Regions from separate parts of the Mesoterricola sp. JemC181 genome, predicted to be linked through region 1. Evidence: riboswitches for the same ligand, from Rfam matches in the RefSeq annotation. Region 1 holds a riboswitch; the other holds the start of a gene.
What was found. A riboswitch is a leader RNA that binds a small molecule or an ion and turns the genes downstream of it on or off. The one in region 1 is predicted to bind S-adenosylhomocysteine.
Positions count from the first base shown of each region.

Region 2: linked by a shared signal. The riboswitch ahead of ahcY (adenosylhomocysteinase) and the one ahead of ACZ5MC_RS21745 (PfkB family carbohydrate kinase) in region 1 are both predicted to bind S-adenosylhomocysteine.

Region 1 is NZ_AP045076.1:4,963,421-4,970,727, forward strand. Features, by position in the region: gene ACZ5MC_RS21720 (tetratricopeptide repeat protein) at 56-1,147, opposite strand; gene ACZ5MC_RS21725 (formyltransferase family protein) at 1,256-2,173, shown strand; gene ACZ5MC_RS21730 (hypothetical protein) at 2,170-2,457, shown strand; gene gmd (GDP-mannose 4,6-dehydratase) at 2,796-3,788, opposite strand; gene ACZ5MC_RS21740 (SPFH domain-containing protein) at 3,969-5,003, shown strand; S-adenosyl-L-homocysteine riboswitch at 5,055-5,137, shown strand; gene ACZ5MC_RS21745 (PfkB family carbohydrate kinase) at 5,198-6,103, shown strand; gene ACZ5MC_RS21750 (polysaccharide biosynthesis/export family protein) at 6,215-7,307, shown strand, end outside.
Region 2 is NZ_AP045076.1:2,292,356-2,299,662, reverse strand. Features, by position in the region: gene ACZ5MC_RS10090 (tRNA threonylcarbamoyladenosine dehydratase) at 1-710, opposite strand, end outside; gene ACZ5MC_RS10085 (TatD family hydrolase) at 707-1,441, opposite strand; gene ahcY (adenosylhomocysteinase) at 1,441-2,841, opposite strand; S-adenosyl-L-homocysteine riboswitch at 2,917-2,991, opposite strand; gene ACZ5MC_RS10075 (N-acyl-D-amino-acid deacylase family protein) at 3,030-4,451, shown strand; gene ACZ5MC_RS10070 (YaaA family protein) at 4,534-5,268, opposite strand; gene ACZ5MC_RS10065 (substrate-binding domain-containing protein) at 5,338-6,093, shown strand; gene trpA (tryptophan synthase subunit alpha) at 6,080-6,832, opposite strand; gene trpB (tryptophan synthase subunit beta) at 6,834-7,307, opposite strand, start outside.

The DNA of each region.
Region 1 (7,307 bases):
GGGTGCCGGCTGGACGCAACTCCCTTCAAGTATAGCCCCCCCTTCGGGATGGGCGTTAGCGCTCCACCTTTCCGCCCTTCATCCCCTGGATCCCCTCGATCTTGCTGTTGTAGCGCTCCTGCTCCGAGGGATCGGCGTACTTCTTCGCATCCTGCAGGCTCCGGATGGCCCCCTCCAGGTCACCCGCCGCCAGGCGCACCCGCGCGGCCAGCAGGAGGAAGTCCGGGTCCTTGGGCAGGATCCTGAGAGCGGACCGCATGCGGTTCTGGGCCTCGGCCACGTCCCCTTCCAGCAGCGCCTCCTCGGCGAGGTAGGCGTGGAAGTAGGGGTCCTTCTTGCGCACCGTCTCCCCCAGGGCGCGGAAGCGCTGGGCCTCCTCCACCCGCCCCGCGTTGCGCAGCAGGGCCTCCATGTTCCCGATGGGCGCCCCGTCGCGCTTGTCCAGCTCCATGGCGCGGCGGTAGGCCTCCTCGGCCTTGGCGGGATTGTCCATGGCGGCGTACACGACCCCAAGGATGTTCCAGCCGACGCTGGACTTGGGATCGGAATCCAGGGAGAGCTGGGCCTGCTCCCGGGCGGCGTCCAGGTCCCCGTCGGTGAGGCACTCCACGGCCCGGTTGCTGTAGAAGAGGGCCCGGAACCGGGTCTCGGGAAGGACGACGACCTTGTAGGTGCCGTAGCGCTTGCGCAGTTCCGGCACGAAGTCGGCGATGAGGTCGTTGTGGGGCGGGGCGGGGGTCAGGGCGACCACGTGCCGCTCGAAGCGGATGATCCCCCCGGCCTTGCGCCAGTGGTTCGTGTTCAGGGCCTCCGCGTATTCCTCGTGGATCCCCATGGCGCGGCAGGCCACCACGAAGAAGGCGGTCAGGGACAGGCAGTTGGCCCTGCCGTCGGTCCACACCTCGGCCACCGTGCGGGTGCGGGAGTTGTCGTAGACCAGGCCGATGCCGCCATCGGCGCGCTTCAGGAATAGCGTCTGGAGGAGGTCCTGCAGCTTGGTCTGGGTGGTGGGGGCGGAGCCCGTGGCCTTGAGGATGTAGGCCCTGGCCTCCGAGGGGAGGAAGAAGGGATCCGCCTGGGCGGGCGCCGTCTGGGCCTGGGAAACGATCCCCAGGAGGCCGGCGGCCAAGAACGTCCGAATGTCCATCAAACCCAAGCCCTCCGCCAACGACTTTACAGGAACGGAACCTCCTGGTTCAGAATACGGCAGGGAACGGTCCGGAGGTTAGAATGGACCGCCCCGGGAGGACAGCCCATGACCACAGCCATCGTTTGCGCCTATTCCTCCGTCGGCCACGAGGCCCTGGCCGGACTCCTGGAGGCCGGGATCAACGTACAGGCCCTCTTCACCTACCCCCAGCGCCCCGACGAGGCCTGGTTCACCCCGCCCGCGGCCCTGGCCCAGAAGCACGGCATCGCCGTGCACATGGAAAAGGACTTCAACAGCGACAAGGTTTACAAGACCGTGGCCGCCATGGCGCCGGACTTCCTCTTCAGCTTCTATTTCCGGGAGATGATCCACCAGCGGTACCTGGACCTGCCCAAGAAGGGCGCCTACAACCTCCACGGCTCCCTCCTGCCCGCCTACCGGGGCCGTGCCCCCATCAACTGGGTCCTGGTGAAGGGCGAGACGGCCACCGGCATCACGCTCCACTCCATGACCTCCCGGCCCGACGACGGCGACATCATCGGCCAGACCCCCCTGCCCATCGCCTGGGACGAGACGGCCCTCAGCCTCACCCTGCGCTCCGCCGCGGCCGCCAGGACCCTGGTCAAGGCCCTCGTCCCCGGCCTGGTGGACGGCACCGCCAAGCGGATCCCCCAGAAGGGCCTGGGCGCCTCCAGCTACTTCGGGGGCAGGGCCCCCGAGGACGGCCAGCTCGACCTCACCCATCCCCTCCACGAGGCCTTCAACCTCATCCGGGCCGTGGCCGATCCCTGGCCCAACGCCTTCCTGGAGACCCCCCGGGGGCTCCTGAAGGTGGCCTGGGCCCTTCCCTCGGCCTCCCCCTGCCCCCAGGGCCACTTCCGGGAAGGCCGGGAGGGGATCCTCCTGGGCTTCCGGGACGGCGCCCTGCGCCTCCACACCCTCCGCCGGGAGGGGGTCCGCAGCGAGCGCCCCTCGGTCCATGCCGCCTGGCTCAGGGAGCTGGGCATCCCCGAAGCCAAGTGAGGCCCCTCCTCGCCGCCCTCCTCCTCCTGGGGTCCGCGGCCCTGGCCCGCCCCGTGGGCACCGCCCGGGAGGCCCGGGCCATCGCCGAGCACGAGACCAGCGGCATCGCCGTCAGCGCCCGGAGGGTGCACCTGAACGGCGCCACCGGGGGGTGGGAGGTGGACCTGCGCATGCCGGGGGAGAGCCGCGGGTGGCGGTGCGTGGTGGACAGCGATACGCGCGCGGTGTTCACGAAGACGCGGATTCCCAATCCAGAGGTGCCGAGGGGGCGGAAAAAGCAGTGAAGGGATATTGACGCCCCTGAAAGGTTCTATAACCCGTCAGCAGGGTTGCGGCGAATCCGCCAAGGGGTCCCCGCTGACGATGCGGATCGGCAGGCCATCACCGGTTTGACCGGGAGATGCTGGAGCATCCCCAGGATTTCAACCCGGCTCCCATCCGCAACCCGATCCGAACGGCACGCCTCAAGGCAGGAATAAGCCAGGAGGACCTGGCTTCAGCCCATGGCATCAGCCAACCGGCACTTGCCTAGGGCCGAAAGCCCTGAAGGTGCGACCGGGAACAAAAGAGAGGCCCGGTATTCTTCTGTCCTGGGTTGCGGTGATGGGTGGGCCACCCGCCTTCAGCCCTCGGTCCTGATTTCGGTCCTTGCCAGTTCCAGGTCCGCCTCGACCATCATCTCGACCAGCGATGCGAAATCCATGGTCGGCTTCCAACCCAGAAGGTCCCGGGCCTTGGATGCGTCGCCCTCGATGTCGTCTACCTCTGAGGGCCGGAGGAAGCGAGGATCGGTATCGACGAATTCATGCCAATCCAGCCCAACCGTTGCAAAGGCCAGATCCAGAAACCCGCGGATTGAATTGGAGACCCCGGTGGCGATGACATAATCGTCAGGCTCCTCCTGCTGCAACATGCGCCACATGGCCTCAACATAATCCCCGGCGAAACCCCAGTCCCGCCTTGGCTCCAGGTTTCCAAGAGTCAAGCGATGTTCCAGGCCCAGCTTGATTCTAGCTGCTGCCCGGGTGATCTTTCGGGTCACGAAGTTCTCGCCCCGCCTGGGGCTCTCGTGATTGAAAAGGATCCCGTTGCATAGAAACAGCCCATAACTCTCCCGGTAGTTCACGACTTCGTGGTGCGCAGCTACTTTCGCGACGGCGTACGGCGAGCGCGGCTCGAACCTTGTTCCCTCGTTCTGGGGCGGTTTCGCCCTCCCGAACATCTCGCTGGAACCCGCCTGGTAGAACCGGGCAGCCTTCCCCCCATGCTTCAGGTGGAATCGGAGCGCCTCCAGGAATCTCAGGACGGCAGTTCCGTTCACCTCCATTGTGTATTCGGGCTGATCGAAGCTCACCCGCACATGGCTCTGCCCTCCGAGGTTGTAGATTTCATCCGGCTGTGCAAGATCAAGGATGTCCCGCAGGGACCCTGCGTCAGCAAGATCGCCGTAATGGAGGAAAAAATTCGGATTCGCCTTCCCACCCATGTGGAGGTGATCAATCCGGCTGGTGTTGAACGCCGAGGACCGCCGGACCATGCCGTGGACCTGATAGCCCTTCGAGAGGAGCAACTCCGCCAGGTAGCTTCCATCCTGGCCCGTGACGCCGGTGATCATCGCGGATCGTGAAGTGGGCATTCCTGCTCCTAGAGTTTGCTAGATGATAGTTGGCAAACGCTTCAATCCGGCCAAAAGAACCGCTTGGAGGGAAACCAGGGCGCCCCTCTCTCTACGCCCCAGAGTTCTTCTCCGCTCCTGGTATAATCCCTCGGCACCAAATGCCGCGAGGAGGCCTTTATGGCTTTTATGGACTGGGGCAAGGCCCAATTCATTGAAATCATCGAGTGGCTGGACGATTCAAATGACGTGCTGGCCTGGCGTTTCCCCGTGCGGAACCAGGAGATCAAGAACAACGCCCAGCTGGTGGTGCGGGAGAGCCAGGAGGCCACCTTCGTCCACGAGGGGCAGTTCGCCGACACCTTCACCCCCGGCACCCACACCCTCTCCACGAAGAACATGCCCATCCTGGCCGACCTCAAGGGCTGGAAGTACGGCTTCGAGAGCCCCTTCAAGTCGGAGGTCTACTTCACCAACACCCGGCTCTACAACGACCTGGGCTGGGGCACCTCCAACCCGATCATGATGCGGGACGCCGACTTCGGCATGCTGCGCATCCGCGCTTTCGGCATCTATTCCATCCGGGTGAAGGACTCCAAGAAGTTCCTCAAGGAGCTGGTGGGCACCAACGGCGTCTACACCAAGGACGACATCACCGAGCAGCTGCGCAAGAGCCTCATCAGCAAGTTCACCGACGCCCTGGGCGAGGCCAAGGTCCCCGCCCTGGACCTGGCAGCCCACTACGACGACCTCTCGGACCTGCTTCGCCAGAAGATGGACCCCGAATTCCAGACCATGGGCCTGGAGTGCTCCAAGCTCTTCATCGAGAACATCAGCCTCCCCGAGGAAGTCGAGGCCATGATGGACAAGCGAACCTCGGTGGGCATGATGGCCCCCGTGATGGGCGCCTACACCCAGATGCAGGTGGCCGATTCCGTGCCCCTGGCCGCACAGAACCCGGGCGGCATCGCCGGCATGGGCATGGGCCTGGGCATGGGCGTGGGCATGGGCAACATGATGGGCCAGCAGATGGGCGGCGCCATGGGTCAGATGGCCCAGGCCCCCTACCCCGCCGGCCAGGCCGCCCCGGCCCCGGCCAAGGGCATCAAGGAGGAGCTCACCGAACTCAAGGATCTCTTCGACAGCCAGCTCATCACCCAGGCCGAGTTTGATAAGCAGCGCAGCGCCATTCTTTCCAAGCACGGAATGGCCTGACCGCCCTGGAATGGCGTTGCCCCTCAAGGGATCGGCAAGGTAGGATCTAATGTCACCGAGGAGCGTTGCGAGCCGTCCCGTCCGGACGGCCTAGGCTCGGCGGCCTCCGTCCCGTCCAACGACGCTCACCCCGCGATCCCGCAAGGGCGCAGGGTGGGCATCCATCTCCATTCCACCACGTCCGGAGAACCCCCATGAGCCTTCTCGCCGTTGGAAGCGTAGCGTTCGATGACCTCGAGACCCCCTCGGGCCGCCGGGACAACATCCTGGGCGGTTCGGCCAGCCACTTCTCCCTCAGCGCGAGCCGGTTTCATCCCGTGCAGGTGGTGGCGATCGTCGGCGAGGATTTCGGTCCGGACCATTTCAAGGTTTTCGAAGGCCGCCCCATCGACCTCTCGGGCCTGATCAAGACCCCCGGCCTCAGCTTCCACTGGAAGGGGCAGTACGGCAGCGACCTCAATGAAGCCAGGACCCTGGAGACCCACCTGAACGTCTTTGCGGGCTTCAAGCCGGACCTTCCCGCGGCCTTCCGCAGCTCCCAGTACCTCTTCCTGGGCAACATCGATCCCACCCTCCAGCTGGACGTGGTCAGGCAGATGTCCCCCCGCCCCAAGTGGATCGCCCTGGACACCATGAACTTCTGGATCGACGGCGCCCGCGGGGCCCTGCTCGAGGTCCTCAAGGAGATCGACATCCTCCTCGTGAACGAGGCCGAGGCCCGCTCCCTCACGGGCGAGCGGAACCTCGTGAAGGTCTACGCAGCGATCCGCAAGCTCGGCCCGCAGATCCTCGTCGTCAAGCGCGGCGAGTACGGCATGCTCCTGTTCACCCCCGAGGGGCACTTTGCCGCTCCCGCCTTCCCCCTGGAGGAGGTCCACGATCCCACCGGAGCGGGCGACACCTTCGCAGGCGGGTTCCTCGGCTACCTCGCGGCCGCCGGGACGCTGGACCTGGCCACCATGAAGCGCGCGGCCCTGGCCGGAACGGTCATGGCCAGCTTCGCGGTGCAGGATTTCGGGACGGAGCGGGTGCAGGCTCTGGGCACCGAGGAGTACGAGAGCCGGATTGGAGCATTCAGGGAAATGATCCATATCGGTTGAGGAGGGCAGGTTCCACAGCGGACCGCAAGGTTGACGCCGACGAAGCGAGCGCCTACCTATTAGGGCGTGTTCCCTGCTGGTGCTAGGATTGGAAAATTAAAAGGTGATTTCATGCTTCGTCCCCGCTATGTAGGCGTCTTGTTCACGGCCCTCTCCCTCGTGGCCCAGGAACCGGGCCTCCCGGATCTCCAGAGCCTCCGGCAGGCTGCAACAGCGGCCCAACTGGGCGGGGCCGCAGCCACGGATGCCGTCCCACGGGGTACCGCGGCCACGGCTCGAACCCTGCAGGCACAGGAAGGCGCGCGCCAGGCTCCGTCCGAGCAGGACTCCATCCAGGCCGAGATCAAGGCCGCCAAGGCGAAAGAGCGAGGACCGAAGCGCTTCGCCGAGGACCTCTTCACGACGCGGCAGAGCTCTCCTTCCGGAACCGAGGGCGGCATCTCCGAGGACTACGTCCTGGGCGCCGGCGACCAGATCCAGATCAGCGCCTTCGGCAGTGCAAACTTCGAGCTCCCCGCCCAGGTGGACGGACGCGGCGAACTCGTGGTCCCCAAGGTGGGTTCGGTCAAGGTGGCCGGCATGAGCCTGGCCAGGGCCCGCTCCGCCGTCCAGGCGAAGGTGGCCCAGCAGTTCAGCCGGACCACGGTCGACCTCTCCGTCGTGAAGCTGCGGGAGGTGCGCGTCTTCGTCCTGGGTGAAGTCTACCGCCCCGGCGGCTACCTGGTCCCCAGCCTCAGCAGCCTTGTCAATGTGCTGAGCCTCGCGGGCGGCCCCACCGCCGCCGGCAGCTACCGCCAGATCCGGGTGATGCGCGGCGGCAAGGCCGTCCACCAGGTGGACCTCTACCCCCTGCGGGCCGAAGGCCTGGGCAACATGAATTTCGGCCTTCAGAGCGGCGACACCGTCTTCGTGCCGCTGGCCTTCAACCAGGTCACCCTGGAGGGCGCCTTCACCCGCGTGGTGGCCGCCACCGGCGACCTGCAGCCCAGGAAGGTGAAGACCCGCCTGGACAAGGAGATCGCCAAACTGAAGGAGCAGATCGCCGCGGAGGAATACCGCCTTGGCCCCAAGGGGTCCCCCAACCGCATGCATGCCGAGGCCCTGCTCGGGGAGCGGGAAGGGACCGAAGACATCGACCCGGACCGGGAACAGGACAAGGCCACCTCCAAGAACAAGGACAAGAAGCCGGACCTGGAACTGGAGC
Region 2 (7,307 bases), 2.5 Mb from region 1:
ATCACTTCCTGCGCCACCCGCAGCCCGAACAGCGCCGGCATGTACGACACCGTCCCGATGGGCTGGCGCTTGCGGCCGGTGCCGTGGTGCTCGCCCACGTCCGCGGGTTCGAAGGGCGTCGTGTTGAGGGCGGGCTCCACGGAGTAGACGCAGGGGATGCCCGAGGCCACGCCCCGCCTGCGCAGGCGCAGCCGCACCACGCGCGCCAGGGGACAGATGAGGGTCTCGGAGATGTCCCCGACCCGCACCTGGGACGCGTCCATCCTGCCGCCGGCGCCCATGCTGGAGACCACGGGGATGCCCAGCCGGTGCACGGCCTCCAGGAGGGTGACCTTGGAGTTGAGGGAATCGATGGCGTCCACGACCATGTCGGGGCGCGGGTCCAGGAAGCCGTCCACGGTGTCCGGGTCCAGGAAGCCGGGACGCGCGTCCACGTCGCAGTCCGGGTTGATGTCCAGGATGCGCTCCGCGGCCAGGTCCGCCTTCTTCCGGCCGAGGGTGGAGTGCAGGGCGAAGAGCTGGCGGTTGATGTTCGTGGCGTCCACCGCGCCGTAGTCCACTAGGCGGAAGTGCCCCACCCCGGCGCGGGCCAGGGCCTCCACGGCGTAGGACCCCACGCCCCCCAGGCCGAAGACGGCCACCCGCGCGTCCCGGAGCCGGGCCAGGGGCTCGGCGCCCAGGAGCTGTTCGGTGCGGGCGTACCATCTCATCTCAACCATCTCCTGAAGAGGCGTGAAGCGTTTTCATGGGCGGGCACCGGGCGGGGGGAGGCGGCGGCGATGCGCGCCAGGTTGGCGGGTTCGTTGGGGCCCGTCACCCCCTCCGGGGGCAGGTCGGGGGAATCCGTCTCGAAGAGGATCCGGTCCTCCCGCAGCGCCGCCAGGGAGGCGTGGGCCCGCCTCGCTCCGGGGACGGTGAGGGCGCGCCCGAAGGACAGGTGCAGGCCGAGGGCCTGGAACTCCAGGGCCACCTCGGGGGCGCCGGAGAAGGCGTGCACGAGGCCGCCCGAGGCGGGGAGGCCGGTCTCCCGGAGGATCTCCAGCAGGCGCCCCGCAGCCTTCACGCAGTGAAGGGAGACCGGGAGGTCGCGCCGGATGGCCAGGGCGAGCTGGGCGCGCAGGGCTTCCTCCTGGAGCTCCCGGGAGGGCCTGCCGTCGGAGAAGTCGAGGCCGCATTCGCCCGCGCCGGCGCCGGCGTCGAAGGCCGCCTCCAGCCGCGCCGCCCAGCCCGGGGACGCGCCGTCCACGTACCAGGGATGCAGGCCCGCCATGGGAAGGATCTCCGGTCGGCGGCCCAGCTCCAGCACCCGGTCCCAGTCGCCTTCCCGGGTGCCGCAGCAGACCATGTGCGTCACCCCGGCCCGGGCGGCCCGGCGCAGCACCGCCTCCAGCCCGGCGCCGAAGCGCTCGTCCTGGAGGTGGCAATGCGCGTCGAAGAGCACTAGTACCGGTAGTGCTCGGGCTTGAAGGGCCCTTCCACGGGAACGTTGATGTACTTCGCCTGGGTCTCGGAGAGCTCCGTGAGCTGGGCGTTGAGCTTCTTCAGCTGGAGCCTCGCCACGTGCTCGTCGAGCTTCTTGGGCAGGGTGTAGACGCCGACCGCGTACTCGCCCTTCTTCGTCCACAGCTCGATCTGGGCCAGGGTCTGGTTGGCGAAGCTGGAGCTCATGACGTAGGAGGGGTGGCCGGTGCCGCAGCCCAGGTTCACCAGGCGGCCCTTGGCCAGCAGGATGATGCGCTTGCCGTCGGGGAAGATGACGTGGTCCACCTGGGGCTTGATCTCCTCCCAACGGTAGCCTTCCAGCGAGGCGATGTTGATCTCGCTGTCGAAGTGGCCGATGTTGCAGACGATGGCCTGGTCCTTCATCTTCGCCATGTGGGCGTGGTCGATGACGTGGTGGTTGCCGGTGGCGGTGACGAAGATGTCGGCCTTGTCGGCGGCGTAGTCCATGGTCACGACCCGGTAGCCCTCCATGGCGGCCTGCAGGGCGCAGATGGGGTCGATCTCGGTCACCCACACCTGGGCGCTCAGCGCGCGCATGGCCTGGGCGCAGCCCTTGCCGACGTCGCCGTAGCCGCAGATGAGGGCGACCTTGCCGGCGATCATGACGTCGGTGGCGCGCTTGATGCCGTCCACCAGGGACTCGCGGCAGCCGTAGAGATTGTCGAACTTGGACTTGGTCACGGAGTCGTTGACGTTGATGGCGGGGAACTTCAGCTCGCCCTTCTCGGCCATCTGGTAGAGGCGGTGGACGCCCGTGGTGGTCTCCTCGGTGACGCCCCTGATGCCGGCCAGCTGCCGGGAGTAGAAGCCGGGATCGGTGGCCAGGGTGCGGCGGATGGCGCCGTACAGCGCCCGCTCCTCCTCGTTGCCGGGGTTGTCCAGCAGGGAGGCGTCCTTCTCGGCCCGGGCGCCCAGGTGCACCAGGAGGGTGGCGTCCCCGCCGTCGTCCAGGATCATGTTGGCCGCGCCCTCCTTGAAGGCGAAGATGCGGTGCGTGAAGTCCCAGTAGTCGTCCAGGCTCTCGCCCTTGAGGGCGAAGACCGGGGTGCCGCCCTGGGCGATGGCGGCGGCGGCGTGGTCCTGGGTGGAGAAGATGTTGCAGGAGGCCCAGCGCACCTCGGCGCCCAGGGCGATCAGGGTCTCGATGAGCACCGCGGTCTGGATGGTCATGTGCAGCGAGCCCGCGATGCGCGCGCCCTTGAGGGGCTGGGCTCCCGCGTACTCCTCGCGGATGGCCATGAGGCCGGGCATCTCAGTCTCGGCGATGGCGATCTCGCGGCGGCCCCAGGGGGCCAGGGACAGGTCGGCGACCTGGAAGTCGGTGGTGGTGGCGGTCATGGGAACTCCTGGGCGGCTGCCGGGTGGGGACACCGGGCGGCGATCCCGCGCCTACCCGCGAACCCGGCTGAGGTTTCAAGGTAAGCGCCGTTGGGAGCACAGGCTTCCGAGCCTGGGACATGGAGATGCCTTGCAGCGCCTCTCGGAAGTACCCAATGATACGCAATCTCAGGTATCCTGGCAATGACATGGACGCCCCCCAGCCCGTCTTCGACACCCTGATCCGGAACGCCCTGGTGGTGGACGGGACGGGAGGCCCCCGCTTCAAGGCCGACGTGGGGCTCCTGGACGGCCGCATCCATGCCGTGGGGGACCTGGGCCCGGCCCGCGCCGCGGCGGTGCTGGACGCGCAGGGCCAGGTGCTCGCCCCGGGGTTCATCGACACCCACACGCACGACGACCGCGCCGTGTTCCGCGCGGATTCCATCCTCCCCAAGTCGAGCCAGGGGGTCACCACCGTGGTGGTGGGAAACTGCGGCATCAGCCTGGCGCCCCTTTCCCCCCTCCAGGCCCCCCCCGCCCCCCTCGACCTCCTGGGCGGCGCGGAGGACTTCACGTTCCCCACCTTCGCCGCCTACGCCCGGGCCCTCCAGGACGCCCCGCTCGCCACCAACGTGGCCGCCCTGGTGGGCCACGGAACCCTGCGCGTGCGCACCATGGAGGACTGGTCGGGGCCCGCGGACCCCGGGCAGCTGCGGGCCATGGTGCGGGACGTGGAGGAGGCCATGGAGGCCGGCGCCCGCGGCCTCAGCACCGGCCTGGCCTACCCCACGAACATCGGCGCCGACACCGCCGAGGTGGTGGCCCTGGCCCGGGCCGCGGCGAGGCACGGCGGCCGCCTCGCCATGCACGTGCGCGACGAGTTCGACGGCGTGGCCGGCGCCACCCGCGAAGCCTTCCGCTGCGCCCGGGAATCCGGGGCCTTCCTGGTGCTCAGCCACCAGAAGGTCGCAGGCCGGGCCAACCGCGGCCGCAGCAGCGAGCTCCTGCGCCTCTACGCGGAGGAGGGCGCCGGGGTCCCCTTCGCCATCGACGCCTACCCCTACACCGCGGGCTCCACGGTGCTGGACCCGGCCTTCGCCTCCCAGTCCAGCAAGGTGCTGGTCTCCTGGTCCCTGCCCCATCCCAAGGCCGCGGGCCACACCCTGGCCCAGGTGGCCAAGGGCTGGGGCTGCACCGAGGCCCAGGCCCTGGAGCGCCTCAAGCCCGGGGGAGCCATCTACTTCCACATGGACGAGGCCGACGTGGAGCGCTTCCTGGCCTTCGACCGCTGCATGGTCGGCTCCGACGGCCTGCCCCACGACGTCCATCCCCATCCCCGCCTCTGGGGCACCTTCGCGCGCTTCCTCCGCGTGTACGTGGCCGAGCGCAACCTCTTCACCCTGGAGCAGGCCGTGCACAGGATGACGGGCCTGCCCGCGGAGGTCTTCGGCCTTGCGGGCCGGGGCCTGGTCAAGCCCGGGTGCCACGCGGACCTGGTCCTGTTCGATCCGGCCAAGGTGCGGGACATGGCCACCTACGAGCATCCCGGCCTGGCTGCGGAGGGGATCCTGGAGGTGTTCGTGAACGGCGTGCCGCGGGAAGCGGGGACGGCGGGACAGTTCCTCTGATCCGGAATCCGGGAAGTCCTGGAAATTGGGCCCCTCGGTTCGCGGCCTTGATCTCGAAGATCGGCACCACCCCTGGAAAAGCCTATCGCCGGAAGACCCAGCGGTCGCCGGTGCTGTCCTTGGGGTCGAAAGCGTAGCCCTCCGAGTCGAAAGACTTGAGCCCTTCGGGTTCCCTGATCCGGTTCAGGATGGCGAAGCGGCACATGAGGCCCCGGGCCCGCTTGGCGTGGAAGCTCACCACCTTGCCGCCGTCCAGGAACACCGGCGTCAAGGTGCGGGCCGGGAGCGCCACGGCCCGGGAGAACTCCCCGGACGCGAGGTTCACCAGGGGGCCTCCGTCCAGGGCCGCCTTCAGGGCCCGGGTGAGCGTCCCTTCCCAGAAGGCGTAGAGGTCGGGGCCCTTGGGGTTGGGCAGGCGCGCGCCCATCTCGAGGCGGTAGGGCTGGATGAGGTCCAGGGGGCGAAGCAGGCCGTAGAGGCCCGAAAGGATGCGCAGGCGGTCCTGGGCGAAGGCGAGGTCCGCGGCGTCCATGCCGGTGGCGCCCAGCCCGTTGAAGGCCTCCCCGCTGTAGGCGAGGGCGGCCGGCCGGGCGTTGGCCGGGCTGAACGGGGGTTTCCAGGCCCGGTAGCGGCCTGCCGTCAGAGCGGCCAAGTCCTCGGACATGGCCATGAGCTTGCCCAGGGCCCCCAGATCCAGCTTTTTCAGGAGGCCCGCCAGCGTCCGGGCCTGCGGGAGGTGGACCGGGAGGGAAACGGGGACCTCCGGGACGGGCCGGTCGAAATCCAATTTCTTCGCTGAGGAAATCAAGAGAATCACGAAGACTCCGATAAGGGAGGGGTGACGATCTGCAGGACGAACGTTTCCTCCAGCCTATAAGGAGTTCCCATGAACGTGGGCCGGATCTGCATCATCGCCTTCGCCGCCATCTGCCTCCGGGCCCAGGACCTCGTCCTGGCGGTGGGCATCACGCCCGCCCAGAACATCTTCAACCGCATCCAGGGGCCCTTCGAGAAGGCCACGGGCATCCACCTGGTCCTCAAGGACGCCCGCAGCCCCGAAGCCTGGCGCCTCCTGGACGCCGGGCAGGTGGAAGCCGCCTCGGGCGGCCTCACCTGGGAGGACTGGGTGGCCTCCATCAAGGCCAAGAACCTCCGGGTGCCCTCCGAGGAGGAGATCACCCGGTTCCAGATCGGCATCGACCAGATCCAGGTGGTCACCAGCCCCGACGTGCTCCTGTTGGAGCTCGGCCGGGAGGAGCTGCAGGGCATCTTCAGCGGGAAGACCACCAACTGGAAGCAGGTGGGCGGGGACGACGCCCCCATCGTCCTGCTCCTGGATCCCACCCAGATCGCCACCAACGACACCTTCCGCGGCCAGATACTCGGCGGCGCGCCCTTCGGGCCCGCCAAGTGGACCTTCCCGGCGGGCGTCACCCTGGTGCAGGCCGTCGCGGCCACGTCCCATTCCATCGGCTTCGCCCCCAAGGCCTCCCAGGAGAGCCTCAAGGTCAACAGCCCCGTCACCCCGGCCATCACCCGGCCGGTCCTCCTGGTCATCAAGGGGAAGAAGCCCAGCGCCAGCCTCCGCCGGCTCCTGGACTACCTGGAAAGCCCCGAGGGAAAGCAGCTCACGGTCCGGTGACCGGCAGCCGCGGCCCCAGGAAGGCGCCCAGCGCGGCGCCTCCCGCCAGCGCGGCCACCAGGGCGGAGCCGACCACGGGCACCGCGCCCAGGGCCCGCACGCGCTCCAGGCTCCCGGGGTCGTCCAGGCCGAAGCCCACGGCCAGCGGGCGGTCCGTGGCGCCGCGCAGGGCCTCCAGGCGCTCGGCCACCGGGCCCAGGTCGGTGCCCTGCCCCGTGCCGGTCACCCCCAGGCGCGCCACCACGTAGGCGAAGCGCTGGGCGAAGGGATGCCCGGAGCCCGGGTCGGGCCGGGAGGCCAGGAGCTGCCGGGCCCTGGCCAGGGGCGTGGTGGGGGTCAGCAGGGGCACGATGGGGTAGCCCGCGGCCCGCAGGCGCTCCTCCCACGCGGGCTCCTCGCCGAAGGGGAGGTCCACCACCAGCAGGCTCCTCACGGGGGTGGGCGCCAGGAGCCGCTCCAGGTCGTCCCCCAGCTGCAGCAGCGGATTGAAATAGGTGAACAGGACGACGTCCGGCCCCGGAAGCCCGGCCAGCGCCTCCAGAACCCGCCGCGGCGAGGTGCCGGCCTCCAGGGCGCGGTGGGCCGCGGCCTGCAGCACGGGGCCGTCGGCCACCGGGTCGGAATGGGGCAGCCCCACCTCCACGGTGCCCACCCCCAGGGCCCGGAATTCCGCGAGCAGCGCCGGAAGGCCTGAAAGCGTGGGATCGCCCGCCATGATGAAGGGAAGGATCGGTTCCATGTCAGGCTCCCAGCGCGGCTTGGTAGGTGGAGAGGTCCTTGTCGCCGCGGCCGGAGAGCCCCGCCAGGACGGTGCGCGCCCCGAGCCGCCCCAGGACGGCCAGGGCGTGGCTGGATTCCAGGGCCGGCAGGATGCCCTCGGCGCGGCAGAGGCGCCGGGCCGCTTCCAGGGCCTGGGCGTCCGAGGCCCGCAGGGCCTCGACGCGGCCCTCCAGGCACAGCGCCGCCAGCTCCGGGCCCATGGAGGGATAGTCCAGGCCCGCGCTGATGCTGGCGGTCTCGGCTGTCCAGCCGTGCTCGTCCTGGAGCAGGAGGCTTTTGCAGCCGTGCAGGACGCCCACGCGCCCGCCGCCCACGCGCGCGGCGTGCTCGCCGATGCCCGCGCCGTGGCCCCCGGCCTCCACCGCCACCAGGCGCACCGGATCGTCCCGGAACGGCACCATGAGTCCCAGCCCGTTGCTGCCGCCCCCCGCGCA